Regions from separate parts of the Dissulfurimicrobium hydrothermale genome, predicted to be linked through region 1. Evidence: riboswitches for the same ligand, from Rfam matches in the RefSeq annotation. Region 1 holds a riboswitch; each other region holds the start of a gene.

Region 1 (5,963 bases):
GAATGTCTCTTATAATTGTTTGGATCGCCATCTCATTGACGGCAGACGCAACAAAGCTGCGATTATCTGGCAAGGTGAACCCGAAGATGATGTCAAGGTCTATACATACCAGATGCTCCACCGCGAGGTGTGCCGTTTTGCCAATGTGTTAAAAAAGATGGGGGTCAAGAAGGGAGACAGGGTGGCGATATATATGCCGATGATCCCGGAGACCGCAATAGCTATGTTAGCGTGTGCGCGTATCGGTGCGGCGCATAGCGTGGTCTTTGCAGGCTTTAGTGCTGCAAGTTTCATGAGCCGTGTCAAGGATTGTCAGGCCGAGGTGGTTATAACCTCTGACGGTGTTTTCAGGAACGGCAGGATTATACCGCTTAAAGACCGCGTGGATGAGGCGCTCGACCAGTTTCAATGTTGTCCATTTGTGCGACATTGCCTAGTGGTGAGAAGGACTGGCTGCGACGTCACGATGAAGAGTGGGCGCGACAGATGGTGGCATGAAGAGATAGGGGCCGAGGATATATCCGATTCCTGTGAGCCGGTTTCGATGGATTCAGAAGACATGTTCTTTATACTCTACACCAGCGGCAGCACTGGTAGGCCGAAAGGGGTTGTTCACACTACTGGAGGTTACCTTACCTATGTGGCCAGTACGACCAAATGGGTCTTCGATCTCAGAGACGACGATGTCTATTGGTGCACCGCGGATGTAGGCTGGATTACAGGTCACTCGTACATCCTTTACGGACCCTTGGCTTTGGGCGGTACATCTCTTATGTTTGAGGGTATGCCGAGCTGGCCGAGACCTGACCGCTTTTGGCGTGTGGTTGAAAAGTTCAAGGTCAATATATTTTATACTGCGCCCACTGTCATACGTATGCTCATGCGAGAGGATGTAAAGTGGGTCAAGCGACACGACCTTTCCAGCTTGAGATTGCTCGGATCCGTGGGTGAACCAATCAATCCTGAGGCCTGGATGTGGTATCATGAAAATGTCGGGCAAGGCCGGATGCCAATCGTAGATACGTGGTGGCAGACGGAGACGGGCGGCATACTCATCTCGCCTATCCCTTATGCAACGCCTTTAAAGCCGGGTTCCGCAACCTTTCCTCTTCCAGGTATTGAAGCCATGATTGTAAGAGGTGATGGTACACCTGCCAATGTAAACGAAGGCGGCAACCTTGTCATAAAGCGTCCGTGGCCTGGGATGTTGAGGGGTGTATATGGGGACCCTGGTCGTTTTAAGACCCAGTATTTTGACCACTTTCCTGGTATGTATGAATCAGGCGACGGCGCGCGCCTTGATGAAGATGGGTATTTCTGGATCATGGGGCGTATCGATGACGTAATCAACGTCTCGGGTCACAGGCTCGGCACTGCGGAGATAGAGTCGGCCCTTGTGGCCCATCCTGCTGTGGCCGAGGCGGCGGTCGTAGGGATGCCGCATGAGATAAAGGGGCAGGCAATATATGCCTATGTAATCCTGAAGGCCGGTATTGCAGGGACAGAGGCCTTGAGAAAGGAATTGAAAGACCATGTCAGGAAGGAGATAGGACCCATTGCAAACCCTGAGGTGATACAGTTTGTGGAGGGGTTGCCGAAGACCAGGAGCGGCAAGATCATGCGCAGGATACTCAGAAAGATTGCTGCAGGCGATACAGGAGACTTTGGAGATACCTCTACCTTGGCGGATCCAGCTGTGATAGACTGGCTTATAAAGGGCAAGGAAGAGCTGTTTAAGACACGCTGAAACGCTGATATTGCGGAGGCATGATCAAAGTAATGGGCAAAGGCCATGATGCAAATGCGCCGAGAAGGACACATCTTGCAAATGAAAGGACGTTTCTCGCCTGGATAAGGACTGCCATCGCCATCATGGCCTTTGGTTTTCTGGTGGCAAAGCTTTCCCTTCTGACAAGACTGCTTTCCGAGACCCATCCTGAGGCTGCGACCTTTCAGTCTGACATACCCCTATATCTCGGGGCAGGCACTATAGCCATAGGCGGGCTCCTGGGTATATTTGCCGTCGTCAGGCACTATCAGATCAAGCGCCAGATAGATCAAGATACATTCAAACCGTCGATATTGCTTGATATCATGGTGGCCCTCATACTTTTGATGATTTCTTTGTTTGTCGTATTCTATCTCATACGTCTGCTTGGTTGATTGTTTGTCGGGATGGAAGGTGCAAAAGCCAAACAATCCGCCGCAGTCGATTCTTGAGCGATTTATATGCTTGACAACCTTTCTGAGGGCAAATAGAGTTTTATATTAAAATTAAACAAGACAACAGGCGCCGCGAGGCTTAATGGGGAACCCTGTGAGAATCAGGGACGGGCCCGCCGCTGTGATCGGGGACGGAGGTCGTAGTAATGCCACTGGCTTAGGCTGGGAAGGCGCGGCCGGTAGATGGATCCGAAAGTCAGAAGACCTGCCTGTTTGATAGCTGCCCTTTCGAGGCAAGGAGTGGGGCGGTTGCTGTCCTGTTCGGTAGCTGTAGGATTTAAGCGGATAAAAGGGCTATTCCGGATCCATGCACCTGTTTTCTTAAGGTGTTGATCCGGTTCTTTATTTGGAGCTCTATTCTATTAAGAGAAGGTGTCTGATGTATTGCTGGATTTTTACTGTCATAACTATTTTTTCATTTTTTATCCCGAAAACCGCCTCGGCCCAAGGGCTGATGGTCTTTTTTGTCGGGGATTCTGACGTCTATACCTGTCGGAAAGCGTTATCGTCCATTGATCTTCCTGGACTTAAGGTCTTGGTCTTAACTGAAAAGGATCTCGATGCCCCAAGGGCCTCGGCTGTGCTTTCGTCTATGGATGTAGCTGTCTTGGATGCTATGCAGGGGGGACTTACCGATTGGTTGACCTCGCATAAAAATTTAATAAATCCAATGGCTAAGATATATGCCGTCCGTTCGCCAGGCAGATCAAGGGAGTTGAAAGGTCAGGGTGTCATATTCGACGAGACGGTCAGGAGATACTTCGATTATACGAGTGAAGAAAATATCCGAGGGCTCATTCTATATCTTGCGAAGACCGATTTAGGCGTTCATGTCTCTCCGCCAGCGCCGGTCGTGCCGCCCGAAGGGGGTTTTTATCACCCCGATGCCCATGCCTTTTTCGCTGACGTCGGCGAATATGTGAACTGGTATAAAAAAACAGGCCATTTCAATGACAAAGGTCTCTGGTCACTAGTGGTCGTATTTCCAACTTTTACCGTTGATTCAAGGAAAGGGCCGCTTGACGCCCTTATAAGGGCATATGAGGCCAATGGTATAAATACGCTGACACTCCTCTATTCCCCAAAGGACGGGCCATCCGAGATAGACCGTTTGATCTCTGAACCGCCCTTAAATGACGCCCTTGGTTCCATCACGAGTTTTGTATTCAGATTCAGCTCTCTCCTTTCCCCTAGACTTTTGAAGGTACTTGAGAAGGCGAATTGCCCCGTTTTCAATCCCCAATATCTTTTTTACACATCGAGGGACGAATGGATGAAGTCGTCGCAGGGCATGGCCGCCAGCGAGATCACCATGCAGTTCTCCATGCCGGAGCTCTCTGGCCTTGTAGAACCTACTGTTGTCGGGGCGAAAGAAGATATGAGCAACGAGGGTCCGATATATGTCCCGATCAAGGATGAGATAGATATACTTGCAAGGCGGGTGGCAAGATGGCATGCGCTTAAAGAAAAACCGAATAGGGATAAAAGAATCGTCCTGATTTATTATAACCATGTCCAAGGCAAACAGAATATAGGGGCAAGCTACCTCAATGTGGCGAGGAGCATCAAGGTCATTGTTAACCGTCTGAGAGCTGAAGGATATATGATCCCGAAGGATGTAAGCGAGGACGAGATCAAGGACCTTCTTGTAAAGGTTGGGAGGAATATAGGTTCGTGGGCCCCAGGCGAGCTTGACAGATTTATGGCCAGCAATGATTATGTCGCGATCGACATGAGGCAATATAAGAGGTGGATAAAGGGAATTGACCAGGGATTCTTAAAGAAGGTCGAAAAGGATTGGGGGAGGCCTGAGGATTCAAAGATAATGACCCGCGACGGGCGGTTTATCATCCCATGCATCCGTCTGGGCAATCTGACCATTGCGCCGCAGCCTGTAAGGGGGTTCAGCGATGATCCCGACAAGCTCTATCACAGCACGATTGTCTATCCGCACCATCAATACGTGGCTTTTTATCTCTGGCTTCAAAAGGTCTTGAGGCCTGATGCCATGATAAGCCTCGGCACTCATGGTACACATGAGTGGCTGCCTGGGAAGAATGCCGGCCTCTCGGCCAGCTGCTCACCGGAGGTGCTGATAGGCGATATCCCAAATATCTATCCATATATAGTTGATGACGTGGGTGAAGGCATCCAGGCCAAGCGCAGGGGGCGGGCTGTGATAATAGACCATGCGGTCCCGCCGTTCAGGCAAGGCGGTCTCTATGCCGAGTATTCAAAGCTCGCAGCCCTCATAAGTGAGTACGAGGCATCCGATTCGAACGATATAAAGGCCGCAAGGCTTGCACGCATAGGTAAGCTTGCAACAGCGCTCGGGCTCTGTAAGGACCTCGGGGTAAAAAAAATAGATAAAGACTCAGTCAAGAGACTTGAAGACTATCTCATTGAGATAAAAACCAGCCTTGTACCGTACGGTCTCCATACCTTTGGGGAATCCCCTAAAGGTGAGGCGCTTGATGAGATGGCCGCAGCTGTTTCATCAGGTGCAAATGGTGGAAAAGATCGCTACCTTAGGCTCATTTCTGAATCGGGTCGGGATGAACTCGATGCGCTTGTCAATGCCTTAAACGGCGGTTTTATCCCGCCGGCCCCCGGCGGGGATCCGGTTCGGAACCCCGAGAGTCTACCGACAGGCAGGGACTTCTATGGCTTTGATCCGGAAAAGGTCCCGTCGAAAGAGGCGTGGGGCCAGGGGAAAAAGGCGGCGGAGGAGATTATTGATGGTTATCGAAAGGCTCACGGCGGCAGGTATCCCGAAAAGACAGCCATAGTCCTCTGGGCCGTCGAGACTATGAGAAACGAGGGGGTGAACGAGGCGACCGCACTCTATCTCATGGGCATGAGACCCATATGGGATCGTAGGGACAAGGTAAAGGGCGTCGAGCCTATTTCGGCCACAGAATTGAACAGGCCGAGGCTTGATGTGCTTTTGCAGATGTCTGGTCTTTACAGGGATACCTTCCCATCGGTTGCGCTTCTTCTTGACAAGGCGGTGAAAGAAGCCGCTGTACTCACAGACGTTGAGAACTATATCAAGGATCACACCGAGGCGCTTAAAAAGACCCTCATAAAGGCGGGTTATACCAGAGCCGAGGCCGATAAACTCTCGACAGTTCGTATATTTTCCGAAAGACCTGGGGCATATGGTACAAAGGTAGCCGAGATGACCGGCGCAAGTGGTCTTTGGGAGGATGATTCAAAGATCGCTCAGGCGTTTATGAACATGGTCTCATTCGGTTATTCAAAAGACATGTGGGGGCAGGATGCAAAAGCTGTGTTCCGCTCACAGCTCAAGGATGTAAGCGTCACCGTCCAGTCGCGCTCTTCGAATCTCTACGGCCTTATGGACAACGATGACGTCTTTCAGTATCTTGGCGGACTCAATATGGCCGTAAAAAAGATCTCTGGGAAGGCGCCGGATAGCCTCATATCCGATCAGAAAGATCCTCGAAACAGCCGAATGGAACCCCTTTCCCTAGCTATAGGTACGGAGCTCAGGGCTAGGTATCTGAACCCTGTCTGGATAGAAGGTATGAAGAAGGAGGGTTATGCCGGGGCGCGTGAGATGTCTAGGTTTGTGGATAACATGTGGGGGTGGCAGGTGACTACCCCTGAGATGATAGACAGGGCCAAATGGGACGAGGTCTATTCAGTATATGTGGAAGATAAATACAGGTTGGGACTTAAAGAATTCTTCTCAAGGGAAAATCCATGGGCATATC
Region 2 (5,963 bases), 120 kb from region 1:
TTGCCCGTAAATTCAGCCTCACCTTTTACACCAAGCCTCCTCGGGCTTGCCCCTGTGGCCACAATGACGGCGTTAGGGGAAAAGAGCTTATCGCCAACCTTTACGTGCACACAGCCATGCGCCTCATCGGATTCGATGTTAGAGACTTCGCCTGCCATCTCTTTTACGCCAAATCTCCTCGCATGGGCAGCCATCTTCTCAACCAGCTCATAGGCCAGCACCCCGTCTGGAAAGCCAAGATAGTTATCAACCTTATCTGTCCATAACATCTGACCGCCTGGCGCTATCTTTTCGATCAAAAGGGTATTGATCATGGCCCTTCCGGCATAGAGGGCAGCGGCCATGCCGGCTGGTCCGCCTCCTATAATGATCAGTTGCGGCTCTGACATTAGGACAATACCCTGTTTAGGACCGCTTCTATAGCGCCCTTGCCGACAGCGCCGGTTATCTGATCCATTACCTTGCCGCCCTTAAAGATAATCAGGGTTGGAATGGCCCTTATACCATACCTTCCAGGGGTGATTGGATTTTCATCCACATTCATCTTGGCTATCTTGACCCTTCCTGCATAATCAGATGCAAGCTCATCTATAACAGGGGCGATGGCCCTGCAAGGCCCACACCAGGCAGCCCAGAAATCAACCAAGACAGGTAGGTCAGACTTAAGCACCACTGAGTCAAAATCGGAATCACCAACATGCAACACGTTGTCAGCAGACATAATTTTACTCCTTTTATTATTAAATTGTTGATTTCATCGTGTATAAAAACATGCATCAATTTTTGTGAATTTATGGCAATAACATCTGGCTGTCAAGGAAAGCAAATAAATTTCTTTATCCACAGAAGGGATCAGAGGCCTAGGCGCTCAGCACATACCTTGACGTCGCGCACAAACTCCACACCAAGACCCTTTGGCGTATCTGACTGTTTACCACCCATCCAAGGTATCAAACAACATTTAAGGCCTAGTCTAGCTGCCTCATTCAGCCTGGCGCCTGACATTGTAACAGCCCTGACCTCACCAGTAAGCCCGACTTCGCCGAACAAAGCTGTTCCTCCAGGGATCGGGATCCCCTTAAGGCTCGAAACAATGGCCATCAGGACCGCGAGGTCGGCGGCTGGTTCAATTATCCTGAGACCGCCTGCCACATTAATAAAGATATCCTTGTCATAGAGCACAGTCCCCAGATGCCGTTCGCCTACAGCTACAAGCATGGCAAGGCGATTTGCATCAAAACCCGTAGATGTCCGTCTGGGATTGGCAAGATAAGACCGACTCACCAAGGCCTGTATCTCAACGAGCATTGGTCTTGTACCTTCAAGACAAACCGTCACAACCGAACCGGCTACGGCCTCCGATCTGCTGGTAAGGAATATCTCTGAAGGATTCACTATCTCTCTAAGACCTGCGCCGGTCATTTCGAACACTCCGATCTCGTGGGTCGGGCCATAGCGATTCTTTACGGTCCTCAATATCCTGAAGGCGTGGCCCCTTTCCCCTTCAAAATAGAGTACGGTATCCACTAGATGTTCAAGGACCCTCGGACCAGCAATGACACCTTCCTTTGTGACATGACCTATCAGAAATACGCTCAACCCCCTCGGTTTCGACATGCGGATGAGCCTTGCAGCCGATTCCCTAATCTGTGAGATGCTCCCTGCGGCCGATTCCAAATCCTCACAAATCACGGTCTGGATGGAATCTACCGCCAAAAACATGGGTGACAGTTCAGATACATATCTCTCTATGCGTTCGAGCATCACCTCACCAGCCAACCAAAAATCTTCCTTCCCGCCCATCTCGATGCCGAGCCTCTCCGCTCTCATCCTTATCTGTTCAGGCGACTCTTCGCCGCTTATATATAAAACCTTATTGCCGAGACCAGAAATATGACCAAGGAACTGGAGGAGGAGCGTGGATTTTCCGATCCCCGGCTCACCGCCGAGCAAGACAACCGAACCAGGAACTAGCCCTCCACCCAAGACCCTGTCCAGCTCCTTTATGCCGGTGATTATGCGGCATCCTTCGGCTCGCGTCGCAATCTCTGACATACGCTCAGGACAACCGCCAGCATTAAGGGATATCCCGCTTGCGCAGGTTTCAATCTCTTCTGTGAATGAATTCCATACGCCACAGTCAGGGCATCGACCAAGCCATTTAAATGATCGATAGTTACAAGACTGACAAATATATATCCGCTTCATCTTCTCTTTACTCAAGATTCTTCCTCCTGCTCAGGAATCGGTATAATGACCTCTGCCAACGTACCGCCACCCTCTCCAGTAGGCCCTACAGGACCTCGATCTTTAATGGTTACTGAACCGCCAAGGGATTCTGTCAGACGCTTGACAATGGCAAGGCCGAGCCCGGTACCTCTAGCCTTTGTAGTAACAAACGGCTCGAACAGGTGCTGTCTTACTTCCCCCGGAAGACCTGGGCCGCTGTCCCAGACATCCATAACAAACCTTCCTTCACCATATCGCATGGCGACTCCGACCTCGCCGCCATGCTCATGCACAGCATCAACCGCGTTTTGAAGTAGATTTATCCCTATCTGTGTAAGCTTAGCCTTATCCAGGCGTATCTTTGCCTGCTTGCAGTCTAAAACAATGCTGATTCTGTCGGAAGGTACGACCAGACCCCTTACAAGCTCTTTACAGAATTTTTCAAGATCAAATTCTTCTTCATGCGGCATAGCAGGTCTGGCATAGGCCAGGAGATCGAATGTAAGACGCTCGAGTCTCTCCGATTCCCCGACGATAATACCCATATCCTCCTTTAAGACCGGCGATAGGTCGCCCTGTTCAAGATGATATTGGGCAAACCCCTTTATACTGCTCAATGGATTCCTGATTTCGTGCGCAAGAACCGCCGCCATCTCCCCCAGGGCCACAAGCCTCTCCTGCTCTCGAAGCCGCGCCCTGAATCTCTCTCCGCGCCGCCAGGCAAGGAAGAAAAAAATGGCAAGCACCCAAAGTATCACAAGCGAGAATCCTACCAGGATTATCTGAAAATTCGCCTTCCTTACGATCCCATTTGCAGGATATGGATGAATAGCCACCCTGAGACAAAATACCTTTTCTGTCTTTTCCTGATCCATATCCTTTTTCATGCCCCTTTTAAATCTAGATGAATGATATACGCGCAGAAACCTCTTGTGTAGCTGCAATGGGAAGTCCAAAATAAAGACCTCTTCGCCTGTAGCAAGGGTTGAAAAATGTATGAGCGGAGATTCATCTCTTATAACCTTCTCTATATATTCGTCTTTCTGTTCCCTACCAAGGAGTTTTGGATTTGAATGTAGGATGATCGTGCCTTCCTGATCATACAAACTTAAAAAGGCCAGATCTCTCCATCTCTCTGAGCGGATCAACTCTTCGAAGAACTCCTCTTTGAAGCCGAATCGGTCTAGCGTGATGCCAATGTTCACCGCTATGTCCACCGCCCGCTTCTCCATAAGGTTCCTTGCCCCATCGATGGATATCTTATATGTGCCTATGCCGCTTATTACGACGACAATCGAAAACAACATCAAGATACTAAATGCGACAATTTGATAGGGCACAGAAAAACCAGTCGGGCTGCGGCTTGTTTTTATCGTTTCTGGCATCTTTACCGGTTGTGCGGTTTATCTAATTTTTTATTTACTTTTTATTTACCATAACACAAAATCCATCAAAAGCGTGCGAAGTCTTCCTTGCAAATAAACGCTATCTTGACAAGCCCCTTTAAGGCAAATAATTTACATCCAAAATCTAAACCAGGTGTCGTAAGGCTTAATAGGGAATCCTGTGCAAATCAGGAACGGGCCCGCCGCTGTGATCGGGGACTAAGGCTGCAACTGCAACGAGTCACTGGGCAAGATAATAATCGCCTGGGAAGACTTGCAGCCGCTAGGAAGATCCGTTAGTCAGAAGACCTGCCTGTCTTAAGAAACCGCGCTCTTCGCGGCAAAAAGAGCAACGGCCGCCCATTTGGGCTGAAACGATAAATTTTAAGGATTTAAGCGGATAAAAAGGGCTGTCCCGAATCCAACTGCCTATCAACCAAGGCGTTTGATTCGGGATTTTTGTTTTATGTAAAAAATCTACTAGATCTTAAGGAGGTAAAAAATGATCAAAGAATCAGCATGGTTAATAATAACGCTTTTAATATCTTTGGGATTGCAATCCGTGAGCGTCTCTGCAAAAGAGACAAAAGGAGAAAACGCCGCTATCGTGCTTGCCGCCTTTGGAACCAGCTATCCTGAGGCACTTACCGGCATCATGAATATCAAAAAACGGGTCGAAGATGCCTGCCCCGGCGTACCGGTCAAGGTCGCATTTACATCAAACATGATCCGCAAGATATGGCACAAGAGGATACACGATAAGGACTTTAAGGCAGCAAACAAGTCGTTGCCGCCCGATATCTTCAGCGTCAAAGGCCCGTTGGCGACCATAGCCGACCTTCAAGACAAAGGCTATTCTAATATAATAGTTCAGTCGCTACACATATATAACGGCGAGGAGTACGACGACCTTGTCTCTTATGTCAAGGGGCTTGAGGCCATAAAAACCCTTAAAACCAAAAATATGCCGTTTGAAAGGCTGGCTATAGGCAGACCCGCACTTGGCGCAAACGGCGATGTCCATCCGTATATAGACGATATTAAGGAAGCGGCAAGGGCTGTAGCGGAAGATGTCCGAGAGGCCCAAAGAAAAAAGGCGGCCCTTGTCTATATGGGACATGGAAACAAATATTATTCGTCAGGAGCCTATGCAGAACTCCAAGACGTCATGCGCTCCATGTACCCGGATGCCAAGATCTTCATAGGTACAGTAGAAGGCTTTCCATCTTTTGATCAAGTCATGGACAAACTTAAGGCTGAAAAGATAAGAAAGGTGCTGCTCAAACCATTCATGGAAGTGGCTGGTGACCATGCACGAAATGATATGGCAGGCGACGCTAATACTTCGTGGAAACGGCGGCTTGAGTCAGCTGGAATAAAGGTGGTCGCAGACATCCACGGTCTTAGTGAAAACGATGCATTTGCAGACATCTTTGTAAGACATATAAAAGATGCCGCTAAAGACAGTGGTATAGAGATATGCGGAGAGAAGTGAATAATGTCTCTATGAAGACGTTCCTCATCGCCGGCACCCAAAGCGGAGTAGGTAAAACCACCGTGGCACTTGGCATCATGGCGGCCCTTAAGTCAAAGGGTCTCGATGTCCAACCCTTTAAATGCGGGCCCGACTTCATAGACCCCACCCTGCACCACATGGTGACAGGAAGGATGTCAAGGAACCTGGATATATGGATGTGCGGGGAAAATTTTGTAAAAGAGACCTTCTTTGACCATGCAAAAGGGGCGGATATAGCCGTAGTCGAGGGGGTTATGGGTCTTTTTGACGGCGGGGTCTCGAGCAGTGCATCTCTCGCAAGATGCCTTGGATTACCGGTTATCCTGGTCATTGACGTACGTTCAATGGCAGAAACGGTCGCCGCTATTATAAAGGGCTTTGAGGTAATCGACCCAGATCTTGTCCAGGGAATAATTCTTAACAGAGTCGGGAGCCGGAGACACCTTGATCTATTGAAAAACGCCATCGTAAGGCATTGCAACTCTGATCTATTTCTAGGATATCTCCCAAGGGATCAATGGTTTGAGATACCAAGCCGCCACCTCGGGCTATTTATGGCAAACGACGCCCCGCTCGATAAAAAGGCTGTAGAAAGGCTTTCCTGTGCGGTGTCCGATTTCATTGATCTAGAAAGACTTATGGACCTCCAGATAAAACCAGTTAAAATCAAAGAGCCTTTGAATCTGGACTGTACTATTTCCGAGACAGGCGGAGACGGTCCTAAGAACAACAATGACGGATACACCCAAGGGCATGAAATAACCATAGGAATTGCAAGAGATGAGGCATTCTGTTTCTATTATGAAGACAATCTCGATCTGTTCCGAAAAATG
Region 3 (5,963 bases), 500 kb from region 1:
ATGCCCTGATCATGGAGTTATGCAAGGGTCTCATCGGCGCATCTCAAAACAGCCACCTTGCCCCGACGGCTATAGTCCTGCCAGGCATGGGATAGCTCAGGACATATTGATACGCCCTGTCAAAGAGGTTTTCCACAGACGCCGTAAGTTCAAGGTGTTTTATAGGTCTATAGGAGCCTTTTATACTGACGACGGTAAAGCCACCCTTGTTTACCACGACCTTTCCATACGATGGCGGGCTCCAGTCCTGCACCTTTTCACCCCCTGTGTAATTTGCAATGAGCCTGGCGTCCCACCTCTCCTGACCGGCCTTCACGCCGAACGCCCCGGTCCATCTGGGGGTATAGAGAAGCGTTTTTCCGTATTTGCCGATCTCAAGCTCGTCCTTGCTCGAATATCTTGTGAGGTAGGTGATATTGGCAAACGGCTCAATGGATAGATTTAACCCGGCCGCCAGCCCCGCATCATAAGAGATATTGGCCTCAATGCCCTGGATGGCCGCCCCGTCAACGTTTTTAAAGGTCTGGGCCTTGAGCGCACCGTCGTAATAGCTCAATATCTTGTCTTTAAAGTCCGTATGAAAGAATGTGAGACCACTCTTAAAAAGACCTTTTGAATACCCAAGCCCTGCGTCATATGTCGTGCTCTTCTCAGGTCTTAGACCCGGATTCCCGATATAATGCGTCCCCCAATCTGATACATAGTCTGTCGCCAGCTCGTCAGGCGCAGGCGCACGGAAGGCAGTGCCAATGCTTCCCTTGAGCTCGAAGCTATCTGTGACTTTATATACCAGCCCACCCCTTTCCGTCACATGGTCCAAGGTTTCCTCCCTTGGATTAAGGCCCTTTATACCTGCTGTTGAAAGTATCTTGTCCTCGAAATAGTCATAACGAAGCCCTGCACTCAGCAAAAGTTTTTTATTGAGCAGACTGAGCCTGCCTTCTGTAAATGCGCCATAGCTGTCATATCTTGAATTCGGGCTATAAGGCGCACCTATGTTTCTCGAACTATCAACCTCTATCCTGTCCCATTGGCCGCCTGTGACAAGCCTGAAGTCACCGCCAAGATCGAATGTCTTTTGAAGATTAGCCCCCTGCGTATATGTATCTATCGATGTGATATTTGAGTTGCCGGGGCCGAAATTCATGCCCCCATGCCATTCGCCCTTTTCGGTTACGTGATAATAGCCTGCGTCGATCGTTTTTGTCTTGTATTCCACATCAACGCCGTCCCTTTCCTTCCTGTCAAAATTATCAGGATCAGGGGCATATCTCGGCCCTGGAGAGCCTATGGCCCATCCCCTCCAGTGCTGAAGGCCCATGGATATGTGATGGCCGTCGAGAAACTTGTAACCCAGACGTAGCGACGCCGTCTCGTCGTTATAAGCCGTATTCCTAATCCTGCCGTAGTTCCTGGTATCATAGTCATCCTCTGACGAACGGCTGCCGGAGAAATAAAAATCAAAGGGCCCCTTCTTTCCGCTCAGCTCCGCCTCTGGTCTCCAGTAGTCGTATGAGCCGGCCTCGCCGCCAATGGAGCCGTGGACGCCCTCTTTTCTCCCTTCTTTTGTTATGACGTTGATGACACCACCCATTGCAGAAGAGCCGTAGAGGACAGATGCAGGGCCTTTTACTATCTCAATCCTTTCGATATCGTCAACAGGTATCTCTGCAAGATTTACCGTGCCTGCATAATGGCCATTGATAAGGACAAGCACCCTGCTTTTCAGCTCACTCATAAGATCTGTTGTCAGGCCTCTCAATTCAATTCTGCCTGTAAGTGCGCCTGGATATTTGTGGACATGGCCGATCCCAGCCTCTGCAATGAGGTCTCCGGCATCCCTGGCGGTAGAATTCTTTATGTCTTCCTGGGTGATTACCTGGACAGATGCAGGGACGTCTTTTTCAGGCTCCGCAATCTTTGTTGCAGTTACGACGACCTCGCCCAATGGCATGGCCGCTTCATCTGCAGACGCAGAAGCGGCAAAAAGGATAAGAACCAAGGAAAAAATAAGATTTATTGCTGAAAATAGCGTATTTTTCATCTCTTCCTCCCTCGAGAAGTCTGTTGTTGAGTTTTCATGGTCTGGATAGGTCTTCCGGCTTAAGGGCAACGTCAATTTCCTACTCGCCCGCCTTCCCATCATGGTGTTACCCAGGACAGTGGCTTTAAATCGGGCTTTCGTTCCCTTTTACGGCTGCGGGGCAGCGGGAGAATCACACTCCTCTTCCCTGGCATCCAAACTATAGTATTTTTAGAAATTCCTTATCGATTTAAAAAACATGCGGTAATCGCCTGCAATCACCCCCCTTCAAAACCGTATACAACTGGTCAAAAACCAAAAACTCCTACCTTTTTCATCTGTACCATCTCAACAAGGCAGTCGGCTCTCAGTCCTTCAATAGTATGATAATCAGCACCAAGCTGTGACGCTATCTGAAGGGCCAGATCGGTCTTGATGAACCCACTCTTGTCTTCTGTATCCACAACGATGTAATCTGTCAAGCTCAATTCACTGAGGAGTTGGGCCATCTTTCTGACCTCTTCACCTATCGGGGCCCCTGAAATACCCTGGTTGGCCCTACCGTCTGTTATGAGCACGCCGATAGCCCTCATTTCAGGCGATTTGACCGTTGCCCGTTTGATAAGTCTGTAGGCCTCCAAAAGCCCCGCCGCCAAAGGGGTCTTGCCGCCGACAGGGATTTCCCTCAGTCTCCTTGAGGCGTTTTCAACGCTTGATGTAGGCGGCAGTATGACCTCGGCCCTGTCTTTTCTAAAGACTATCATGGAGACCCTGTCTCTTTTCTGATAACAGTCCATGAGCAGGGACTGGACAGCCCCTTTGGTCTCCACCATCCTTCTCCTGGCGCCCATTGAGCCCGACCCGTCCACAACAAAGACTACGAGGTGACCCATCTTTTTCTCCCTCTGCTTGAATCTCAGGTCATCGTCGCGAATCAGGATCACCTCTGTCCTGCCCCTTGCCTTTTGATGAGGGGCCGCGGCCCGGAGCGTTGCATCGATGGCTATATCATCCTTCTTTCTCTGGACGCTCTTTACATACCTGCCGCTCTTGTCCCTTGACCCTGTCTTTGTCCTTCTGCCGGATACAGACCGGTTTACCCGGTCCTTTCTGAGTATTATCCTTTTTGTCTTAAACAGCCCGCCGGTCTCAAAGACCTCTTCTTTGGGGTTTGATTCCATCTGTTGGCGGCCGCCGTCATCCGGCCCGTCCATTCCGGCCTGATCGGGGCGGGACCCATCAGGCTCACGGTGTTTACCGCTCGATTGAGACCCATGCTGTTTCTCCTGCCCGTCAGACCCTGTCTGTTCCCCGTGTTCCTGACGCCCCTCCTGTTGTTCCGTCTGCTGCTCCATCTGCTGCTGTTGCTGTTGCTGGGATACCCTTTTCCTGTGCGCAAGCACAAGAGGGGCGACGGCGTCCACGTCATCCCTCGTCACTTCTTTGCGGCCGCAATAGGCGGCATGGGCCCGTGCGGCATACATGAGATATATGTCGCCCCTCGATCCGGGGATATTGTTTTCAATGCACAATTGCGCGATATAATCCCTTGTCTCAGCCGGGATGACCGTATCTTTCAGAACAGAACGACAGGAACGGATCTTATCCCTCAGGCATCGGTCCTCCCTGCTCAAAGACCGGCCAAAGACATCGGGCGCCGCCTTTTTAATAACCTCTATCCTCTGCGGCCCTTCTTTTAACCCTTCCCACAAGACCATCATACCGAAACGGTCGAGCAGATGGGGCGAAAGCACCCCTTCCTCCTGGTTCATGCTTGCAACCAGGATAAACCGTGAGGGATGTCTCAATGCAATCCCTTCCCGCTCAACGATGTTTTCTCCGCGGCCCATGGCCTCGAGGACAAGCGAGGCTATATCGGGTGAGAGCAGATTGACGTCATCAATATAGACAACGCCACCATCGGCGCGGCCCAGGACACCAGGCTGAAAGACCCTCCTGCCTGTCTTTATCGTATCTTCAATATTTACGCCCCCCATAAGGGCGTCTTCCGTGATATTGAGCGGGAGGTCTATAAAAGGGAAGGCTTCAGGCAGTATCTCTTTAAAAAGCCTTGAGAGCGTTGACTTGCCGCTCCCCTTTTCACCAGCGAACAAAACACCCCCACAATTAGGATCTATGGCATTTAAGATCAACGCAAGTTTCGCATCGTCATGCCCGACAAAGTCACTGAATGTCATGCCCGCAGAACCCCGGTAAGCGCTGTCTCAAGCCTTTCCATACCTACCCCCATCTCTTCAAATGGAAGCCTCTTCATTCTGTGGCTCAGGGCGAGCTGGGCCACATCCCTGATGTCATCATCGCTTATGGACACCCTGCCCCTGAAGGCGGCCAGGGCCATTGCCGCCTTCATCATCACGATATCGGCCCTGTGGCCATCGAGCTCAAGCGAGGTGGTGACGCCTACGATTCTTTCAAGTGCAGCATCAGGAGGTATGATACGGCCGAGCCTCCCCTTTGCCGCCATGATCCCCTTTGAAAGCCCATCCTGTTCGGGCTGCCAAACAGCTGCAAATGCCTCTGGATCGGCATCAAAGGCGGCCCTTCGTCTGAGTATCTCTACCCTCTTCGCCTTGTCCTGGATCGATCCAACCTGCACGCACAGGCCGAACCTGTCCAGGAGCTGCGGCCTTAGGTCACCTTCCTCAGGGTTCATCGTTCCTACAAGAATAAACCTTGCAGGATGCGTAAAGGACACCCCCTCCCTTTCGACCGTATTTACCCCCATGGCCGCCGAGTCCAGCAACAGATCCACAATATGGTCTTCAAGGAGATTCACCTCATCGACGTATAAGAAATTCCTGTTTGCAGCGGCAAGTATCCCGGGCTCAAATCTCTTTTCGCCTTTTTTGATGGCGTGTTCGATATCGAGCGTGCCTATCAGCCTGTCTTCCGTGATACCGAGCGGGAGCTCGACGACCTCCATCTTCTTTCTTTCACGTTCAAGACTGCCTTCGCTCTCCAATATCTCCCTGCACCCGCTGCAAAGAAGACCGTCCGGATCGCAGTTAAAAGGACACCCTTTCACCACATCGATCTCAGGGAGGAGTTCGGCAAGCGCCCTCACTGCCGTGCTTTTGGCGGTCCCCTTCTCGCCCATTATCAACAACCCGCCTATCGATGGGTTTATCACGTTCAATATCAATCCGGTCTTCATCTCATCCTGGCCGACTATCGCAGTAAACGGGAATATCATTTAAGGACCTCCTCCATCTTTTTCTTCCATGCCTCCACCTCTTCCTTAGTGACAATATCTATGCCGCCTCCCTGAAAATCGCCCTTAATATCACCCATCCGTTCCTCGATCCACCCCTCTATCTCCACATACAACTGGGTCAGGGCCTCCTTGACATCTGGCGCAGGGTCCCACAGGCCCCGCTGAGCCACCTCCATCAGTCTCCTTGCCATCTCCTCCAGCGCCCATGGATTGTTCTCTTCAAAGAATCTTCTGTTCTCCTCATCCATCATGAAGGTGCGGGCTATCTCATCGAATATCCAGTCATCCACCTCTTGAGTGGTCGCCTCCCATCCATAGACCCTCCCCACCCTTTGCGAGATATCGCCAGCGCCCTTGTATCCATGCCTCTTCATCCCCTCAATCCACTTCGGATTGAGCAGTTTGCTCCTGACCACCCTTCTTATCTCGTCCGCCAGGTCGCGCACCTCGACGTGTTCCGGCTCCCTCGTATCGCCGTAATAGGTCTTGACCTCCTTGCCGGAGATGGTCCTTGCCGCTGCGGTCATCCCCCCGTGGGTCCCGAAATAGCAGCAGCAGCCGAAGAGGTCGTATTCGTCCGTTACGACCTTGTTGTAGGTGACGTCAACGGTCTTGAGATTTTCGGCCAATTGTCTGTGTCTTTCAGCGCCGAATATCCCTTTGCCGTAGGCATAACCGTTCCAATAGACAAACACATCGGAGAGG
Region 4 (5,963 bases), 650 kb from region 1:
GGTGTGAATCTGGGTTTGGTCCCTGACCCCGCTGGTAGCAAGCCGGAAGGCGGCCACGGCCCAGTCAAGGTATTGCTGCCGGTCTCTCTGTCTGAGAGGCAGTCCTTCCCTGAGCGCGGGTTCGTCGATCTGGATGATTTTCATGCCGGCCTGTTCCAGGTCCTATACCTCATCCCGGATGGCAAGGGCCAGTTGGAAGCAGGTATCCCGCTGCGGCTGATCATCCCTGACAAAGCTCCAGCGCAGGATGGTCACCGGCCCGGTGAGCATTGCCTTCATGGGTTTTTTCGTAAGGGACTGGGCAAAGGTTGACCACAAAATGGTCATGGGATGCGGCCGGGAGACATCACCATAGATAATCGGGGGTTTCACGCAACGGGAACCATAGCTCTGCACCCAGCCATTTTCCGTAAGACAGAACCCGTCAAGCTTTGTCGCGAAATACTCCACCATATCGTTTCGTTCTGGCTCGCCGTGCACCAGTACATCAAGCCCCGCCTTCTCCTGCTGCTGCACGGCGAATTCAATGTATTCTTTCATGCTTTGGACATATTCTTCGCGGTCTGCCTCACCTTGGCGGTATCTCTTGCGTATGGCCCTGATTTCCCCTGTCTGCGGGAACGAACCAATGGTTGTAGTCGGCAGGATAGGCAGGTCGAGAAGCGCGGACTGCGCCTTTTTCCGCTCAGGGAAAGGGGAGCTACGCGTAAACATCTGCTCGGAGATTGATGCCAGCCTGTCCCTGACACCGGGATCCATCCTGCGCGTGCATGCCCTGCGGGCCGCCAGGATTTTCCGGTTTTCGATGAGAGCGTCAGGCTGCCCGCCGGAAGCCGCATCAGCAATGGCCGCGACCTCAAAACATTTTTCCCTGGCAAAGGCCAACCAGGTTCTGATTTCAGGATCAAGACCATTTTCTCCGGCAATATCCATCGGCACATGCAGGAGCGAGCAGGAGGGGGCGACCATGATCCTGTCTTGGCCCAGGACCTTGCCAGCCTGGCACACCAAGTCGATGGCCCAGTCCATGTCCACCCGCCAGATGTTGCGGCCATTCACCACGCCCATGGAGAGGGCCGTGTGGTCCGGCAGGTTTTCCAACACCGCGCCGAGCTGGCCCGGGGACTGGGCAAGATCAAGGTGGAAGGCAGCGACCGGGATCTTAATCGCTGTAGCCGGATGTGCGATCTCCCCGAAATAGGTGGCGATCATGATCTTGGCGTTACCTGCCGCCTTTGCCAGGCGGTCGTAGGCGTTGATCATCCGTTCAAGCATCTTCCGGTCAAGATCAAGGACAAGTATCGGCTCGTCCATCTGGATATATTGGCACTCCTTGCCAAGCCCTGCCAGAACTTTGCAGTATGCCCCGACAATCTCGTCCAGGTGCTCCCAGCGGTCAAAACCCGGTTCCATGCCCTTGCCAAGGTAAATATAGGTAAAGGGTCCGGGGAGTACCGGTTTTGGCTGCACCCCTGACTGGCGGGCCTCCTGCACCTGCCGGAACAGCCGGGAGGACGAAAGACGGAAGACCTGCCCCGGCCAAAATTCAGGGACAATGTAGTGGTAGTTGGTGTCAAACCACTTGGTCATCTCCATGGCAGCAGGACCAGATTCGTCCTCTGCCCGGGCCATGCGGAAGTAGGTATCCAGATCAACCTCGTTGCCTTCAAATCCGAACCGTTCCGGAACCGCACCAAGTGTCGCTGTCATGTCCAGGATGTGGTCGTAAAGGGAAAAATCTCCGACCGGCACCAGGTCAATGCCTGCATCTTTCTGTATTCGCCAGTTCTCAAGCCGGATTTCTCTGGCGGTATCCAGAAGCTGTCTCTTCGAGATCCGGCCCTGCCAGAACCCCTCAAGGGCCCATTTCAGTTCCCTGTTGCGTCCTATTCTCGGAAACCCCAGGTTATGTGTCAGCATAACTGCCTCCTTTTTTAACACATTTTTAAAAAACGTGCTACTAAAACATCAACATAACTGCCTGGCGATGCTTTTTTGTTAGATCATGAAGAGGAAAATCGCGGAGGGAACAGGAGAGAACAAGACGCAGCACAGGCCATGATCGACCTGAAAAAAGGCTGTGGCGGCATATCATCAGTTATCCTCCTGGACCCAGGCGCGAGGTCCTCAACAGGCAAACACAGGCAGGGCGTCTTCTGGCTTACGGGCCAGGGCATGCCCCCTGGTGACAGCACCTCTTGCTCGGCCCCATCCTTCCCGGGCTTTCCCAGTGGATGCAGCCATGCTGTCAGACCCGATCACAGCAGCGCGTCTGCGACGGACTCTCACCGTCTTCCGTTTCCCGCATGTGTATTCCAATTCCAAATTATAACTTTGTCGGCTTCGCTGCGCGGCTCCTCGACGTATTTATTATAATGTACTGTCTCGTCACTGCTCATTCGCCTTCGCGTTCTACTATTGTTTTGCCACGGCGGCCATAAAGGCCTCATGACGCTGCCGGTAGGGAGGAAAGGCAAAAAATGCCGAGCCCGAAACCAGGATGTCGGCGCCGGCCGCAGACAGAGAGGATGCATTTTCAAGGGTCACGCCGCCATCTATCTCTATCAGGGTTGCCGCATCCTGGGCGATGATCATTTCCTTCAGCCGCCTGGTCTTTTCAAGGCAGAAAGGGATGAACTTCTGGCCGCCGAAACCAGGATTGACGCCCATGACCAGCACCATATAAAGCTGGGGCAGGAGGTATTCCACCATAGCTAGAGGCGTGTGCGGGTTCAGGGCCACGGCAGACCGCGCCCCAAGCCTGGCTATCTCGCTGACCGTTCGTTCAAGATGCGTCTCCGCCTCGGCATGGACGCAGATGAGGTCGGCGCCGGCATCCACGAACTGCCCGATGAACCGACCGGGCCGTTCGACCATGAGATGCACGTCAAAAAACAGGTTGCTGTCTTTCCGGCAACTGGCAATCACGGCCGGGCCAATGGTGATATTGGGCACAAACATGCCATCCATCACATCCCAGTGCACCCAGGAAAGACCGGCCTCTTCAAGGGCGGCGAGCTCCCGGGCCAGGCAACCGAAATCCGCCGAAAGGAGCGAAGGAGAGAGCACCGGCATCTCAATCAACCTCCGGGTCTAGGGCGCCAGCGGCATAGCGCTCTGCCATGACATCCAGGGCAAGCGGTCTTATTTTTTCCGCCTGGCCTGCCGAGCCAAAGGCCTCGAAACGCTGCCGGCAGATATCCTTCATGGCCTCGGTGGCGGCCTGCAGGAATTTTCTTGGGTCAAAATTCTTTGGATTTTCTGCCAGGTGACGTCTGACCGCACCGGTGGACGCCAGGCGGAGGTCTGTGTCGATATTGACCTTGCGCACCCCGTGCCGGATGCCCTCCTGGATCTCTTCCACCGGTACCCCGTAGGTCTCACCAATATCCCCGCCATATTCGTTGATGATCATCAGCCACTCCTGGGGCACGCTGGAAGAACCGTGCATGACCAAGTGGGTATCCGGTATCCTGGCATGTATCTCCTTTATCCTGTCAATGGCCAGGATATCGCCGGAAGGCGGTCTCGAGAACTTGTAGGCCCCATGGCTGGTACCGATGGCGATGGCCAGGGCGTCCACTTTGGTTTTTTTCACAAAGTCCGCTGCCTGTTCCGGGTCGGTGAGCATCTGCTCCCTGGCGAGAACCCCATCCGCGCCAACACCATCCTCCTTGCCGGCCAGGGCGGTCTCAAGCGAACCCAGCACGCCAAGTTCACCCTCCACAGACACGCCGCACCCATGGGCCATTTCCACGACTTTGCTGGTGACCGCGACATTGTATTCATAGGTGGATGGGGTTTTCGCATCTTCCAGGAGGGAGCCGTCCATCATAACCGAGGTAAATCCCGACTGGATGGACTGCACACAAACGGCCGGTGAGGCCCCGTGGTCCTGATGGAGACAGACCGGGATATGGGGCCACTCCTCAACGGCGGCCAGAATCAAATGCCGCAGAAAAACAGCCCCGGCGTACCTGCGCGCCCCGGCGGAACTCTGCACAATTACCGGACTGCCGGTCTCGTGCGCCGCCTCCATGATGGCGCGCACCTGTTCCATGTTGTTGACGTTAAAAGCGGGAACCCCATAACCGTGCTCAGCAGCATGATCCAGGAGTTGCCGGAGAGAAATAAATGCCATAATATCCTCCTTTTGTTTTTTTGTTTTCCCCCTCGTCCCGTGTCGGCCCGGCGCGGGACGGCTCATTACACCTTGACGATCTTCATCGAATTTGTGCCGCCCCCCTTGCCGGGAAGGTCGCCGCAGGCGGTGATGACGATATCCCCCTCCATTGCGGCGCCCATCCGGACAAGCCTGGCTGCTGCCTCGGCATGTTGTTCCGGGGCGCTGACGGATGTGATATCAAAAGGTACCGGGTACACACCCCTGAAGAGGGTCATCCGCCGCAGGGTCTTCTCGTGACGGGCAAGGGCGTAGATCGAAACCCCTGAACTAATCCGCGACATCAGCATGGGCGTCTTGCCAGACTCGGTCAGCACCGATATGGCCTTTACCTCCAGGTGATTGGCGGCGTACATGACGGACATGGCCAAGGTCTCGTCAATGTGGGAAAACCGGGTGTCAATCCGGTGACGGGAGGTCCTGGCCACATCCTGCTTTTCCGCCTCCATGCAGATCTGGGCCATGTGGCGCACTGTCTTGACCGGAAACCGGCCGACAGCGGTCTCGGCCGAGAGCATGACCGCATCGGTACCGTCCAGTACCGCGTTGGCCACATCAAAGACCTCGGCCCTGGTGGGTATGGGGTTTTCAATCATGGACTCCATCATCTGGGTAGCGGTGATCACCACCCGGTTCAGGCATCTTGTCTGTCTGATGATCTGCTTCTGTACCGCCGGCAGTCCGGCCTCGCCGATCTCTACACCCAGGTCGCCACGGGCGATCATGACAACGTCAGCCGCTTTTATAATCTCATCCAGGGCGTAGAGGGCCTCACTACATTCAATTTTGGCGACGATGCCCCCGGTAAAACCCATGTCGTTCAGAGATTTTCTGGCCCGGATAATATCCTGCCCGCATTTTGGAAACGAAACCGCCACGTAGTCCGCATCCAGGGCCACGGCCTTTTCCATGTCATGGCGGGTCCTGGTCCCGAGGGCGTGTGACGTCAACCCTCCTCCCAGACGGTTGACACCCTTGTTGCCGGAAAGCGTTCCGCCTTCCAGCACCCGGCAGAAAATTTTTTTCTGCTCTATCTTCTCCACCTGTAGAACAATGCGGCCGTCATCCAGCAGCAGGGTATCCCCAGGCGCTACATCTGCGGCAAGATTGTGGTAGTTTATGCCAACCCCAGCCCTGGTCCCTGCCCCAGGCGGGATTTCCGGGTCAAGGACAAAGACGTCTGACTCGGCAATGTCCACCTGACCATCAGCAAATCTGGTAATACGAATCTTGGCGCCGGGGATATCCGCCATGATCCCCACTTCCCGCCCCAGTTCTGCGGCAATCCGGCGAACCTCCTCGGCCCGTCGGCGGTGGTCATGGCCCGTGCCGTGCGAAAAATTCAGGCGGACCACGTCCACCCCCGCGACGATCATCTCTTTCAGAACACCGGGAGGGTCTGTTGCCGGCCCCAGGGTGGCAACGATCTTGGTCCTTCTCATCCCGGCTCCCATTAAATCCCTTGTATTACCTTGAGCACGGTATCCACTATCGGCTGCACCTCAAAACCAAAATGTTTGAACAGCTCATTGCCCGGGCCGGACTTCCCGAAGCTGTCTATCCCTATAACCCGGCCCCTGCTGCCCGCATACCTGTGCCAACACCCGGTGTGGCCGGCCTCTACCACCACCCTGCGGGCAACATCAGAAGGCAGTACCGCCTTCCGGTATTCGCTGTCCTGGGCCTCAAAACGGTCCACTGACGGCATGGACACCACCCGGATGGGGTGTCCCATCCTGTCAAGCTCCAGGGCCGCCGCAAGGGCGAGCCCCACCTCCGA

What was found. A riboswitch is a leader RNA that binds a small molecule or an ion and turns the genes downstream of it on or off. The one in region 1 is predicted to bind cobalamin.
Region 2: it holds a riboswitch for cobalamin, as region 1 does, so the genes downstream of both, LGS26_RS06100 (sirohydrochlorin cobaltochelatase) here and LGS26_RS05520 (cobaltochelatase subunit CobN) in region 1, are expected to answer to the same signal.
Region 3: it holds a riboswitch for cobalamin, as region 1 does, so the genes downstream of both, LGS26_RS07910 (TonB-dependent receptor plug domain-containing protein) here and LGS26_RS05520 (cobaltochelatase subunit CobN) in region 1, are expected to answer to the same signal.
Region 4: it holds a riboswitch for cobalamin, as region 1 does, so the genes downstream of both, metE (5-methyltetrahydropteroyltriglutamate--homocysteine S-methyltransferase) here and LGS26_RS05520 (cobaltochelatase subunit CobN) in region 1, are expected to answer to the same signal.

Annotation. Positions count from the first base shown of each region.
Region 1 is NZ_CP085041.1:1,146,833-1,152,795, forward strand. Features, by position in the region: gene acs (acetate--CoA ligase) at 1-1,747, shown strand, start outside; gene LGS26_RS05515 (YidH family protein) at 1,768-2,163, shown strand; cobalamin riboswitch at 2,272-2,450, shown strand; gene LGS26_RS05520 (cobaltochelatase subunit CobN) at 2,603-5,963, shown strand, end outside.
Region 2 is NZ_CP085041.1:1,262,283-1,268,245, reverse strand. Features, by position in the region: gene trxB (thioredoxin-disulfide reductase) at 1-389, opposite strand, end outside; gene trxA (thioredoxin) at 389-721, opposite strand; gene radA (DNA repair protein RadA) at 853-2,223, opposite strand; gene LGS26_RS06105 (sensor histidine kinase) at 2,220-3,614, opposite strand; cobalamin riboswitch at 3,750-3,945, shown strand; gene LGS26_RS06100 (sirohydrochlorin cobaltochelatase) at 4,117-5,109, shown strand; gene LGS26_RS06095 (cobyrinate a,c-diamide synthase) at 5,121-5,963, shown strand, end outside.
Region 3 is NZ_CP085041.1:1,651,058-1,657,020, forward strand. Features, by position in the region: gene LGS26_RS07910 (TonB-dependent receptor plug domain-containing protein) at 44-2,044, opposite strand; cobalamin riboswitch at 2,072-2,257, opposite strand; gene LGS26_RS07915 (VWA domain-containing protein) at 2,332-4,221, opposite strand; gene LGS26_RS07920 (ATP-binding protein) at 4,218-5,237, opposite strand; gene LGS26_RS09745 (cobaltochelatase subunit CobN) at 5,234-5,963, opposite strand, start outside.
Region 4 is NZ_CP085041.1:493,972-499,934, reverse strand. Features, by position in the region: partial or broken gene metE (5-methyltetrahydropteroyltriglutamate--homocysteine S-methyltransferase) at 1-1,920, opposite strand, end outside; cobalamin riboswitch at 2,152-2,297, opposite strand; gene rpe (ribulose-phosphate 3-epimerase) at 2,416-3,075, opposite strand; gene fba (class II fructose-bisphosphate aldolase) at 3,077-4,141, opposite strand; gene pyk (pyruvate kinase) at 4,207-5,625, opposite strand; gene tkt (transketolase) at 5,637-5,963, opposite strand, start outside.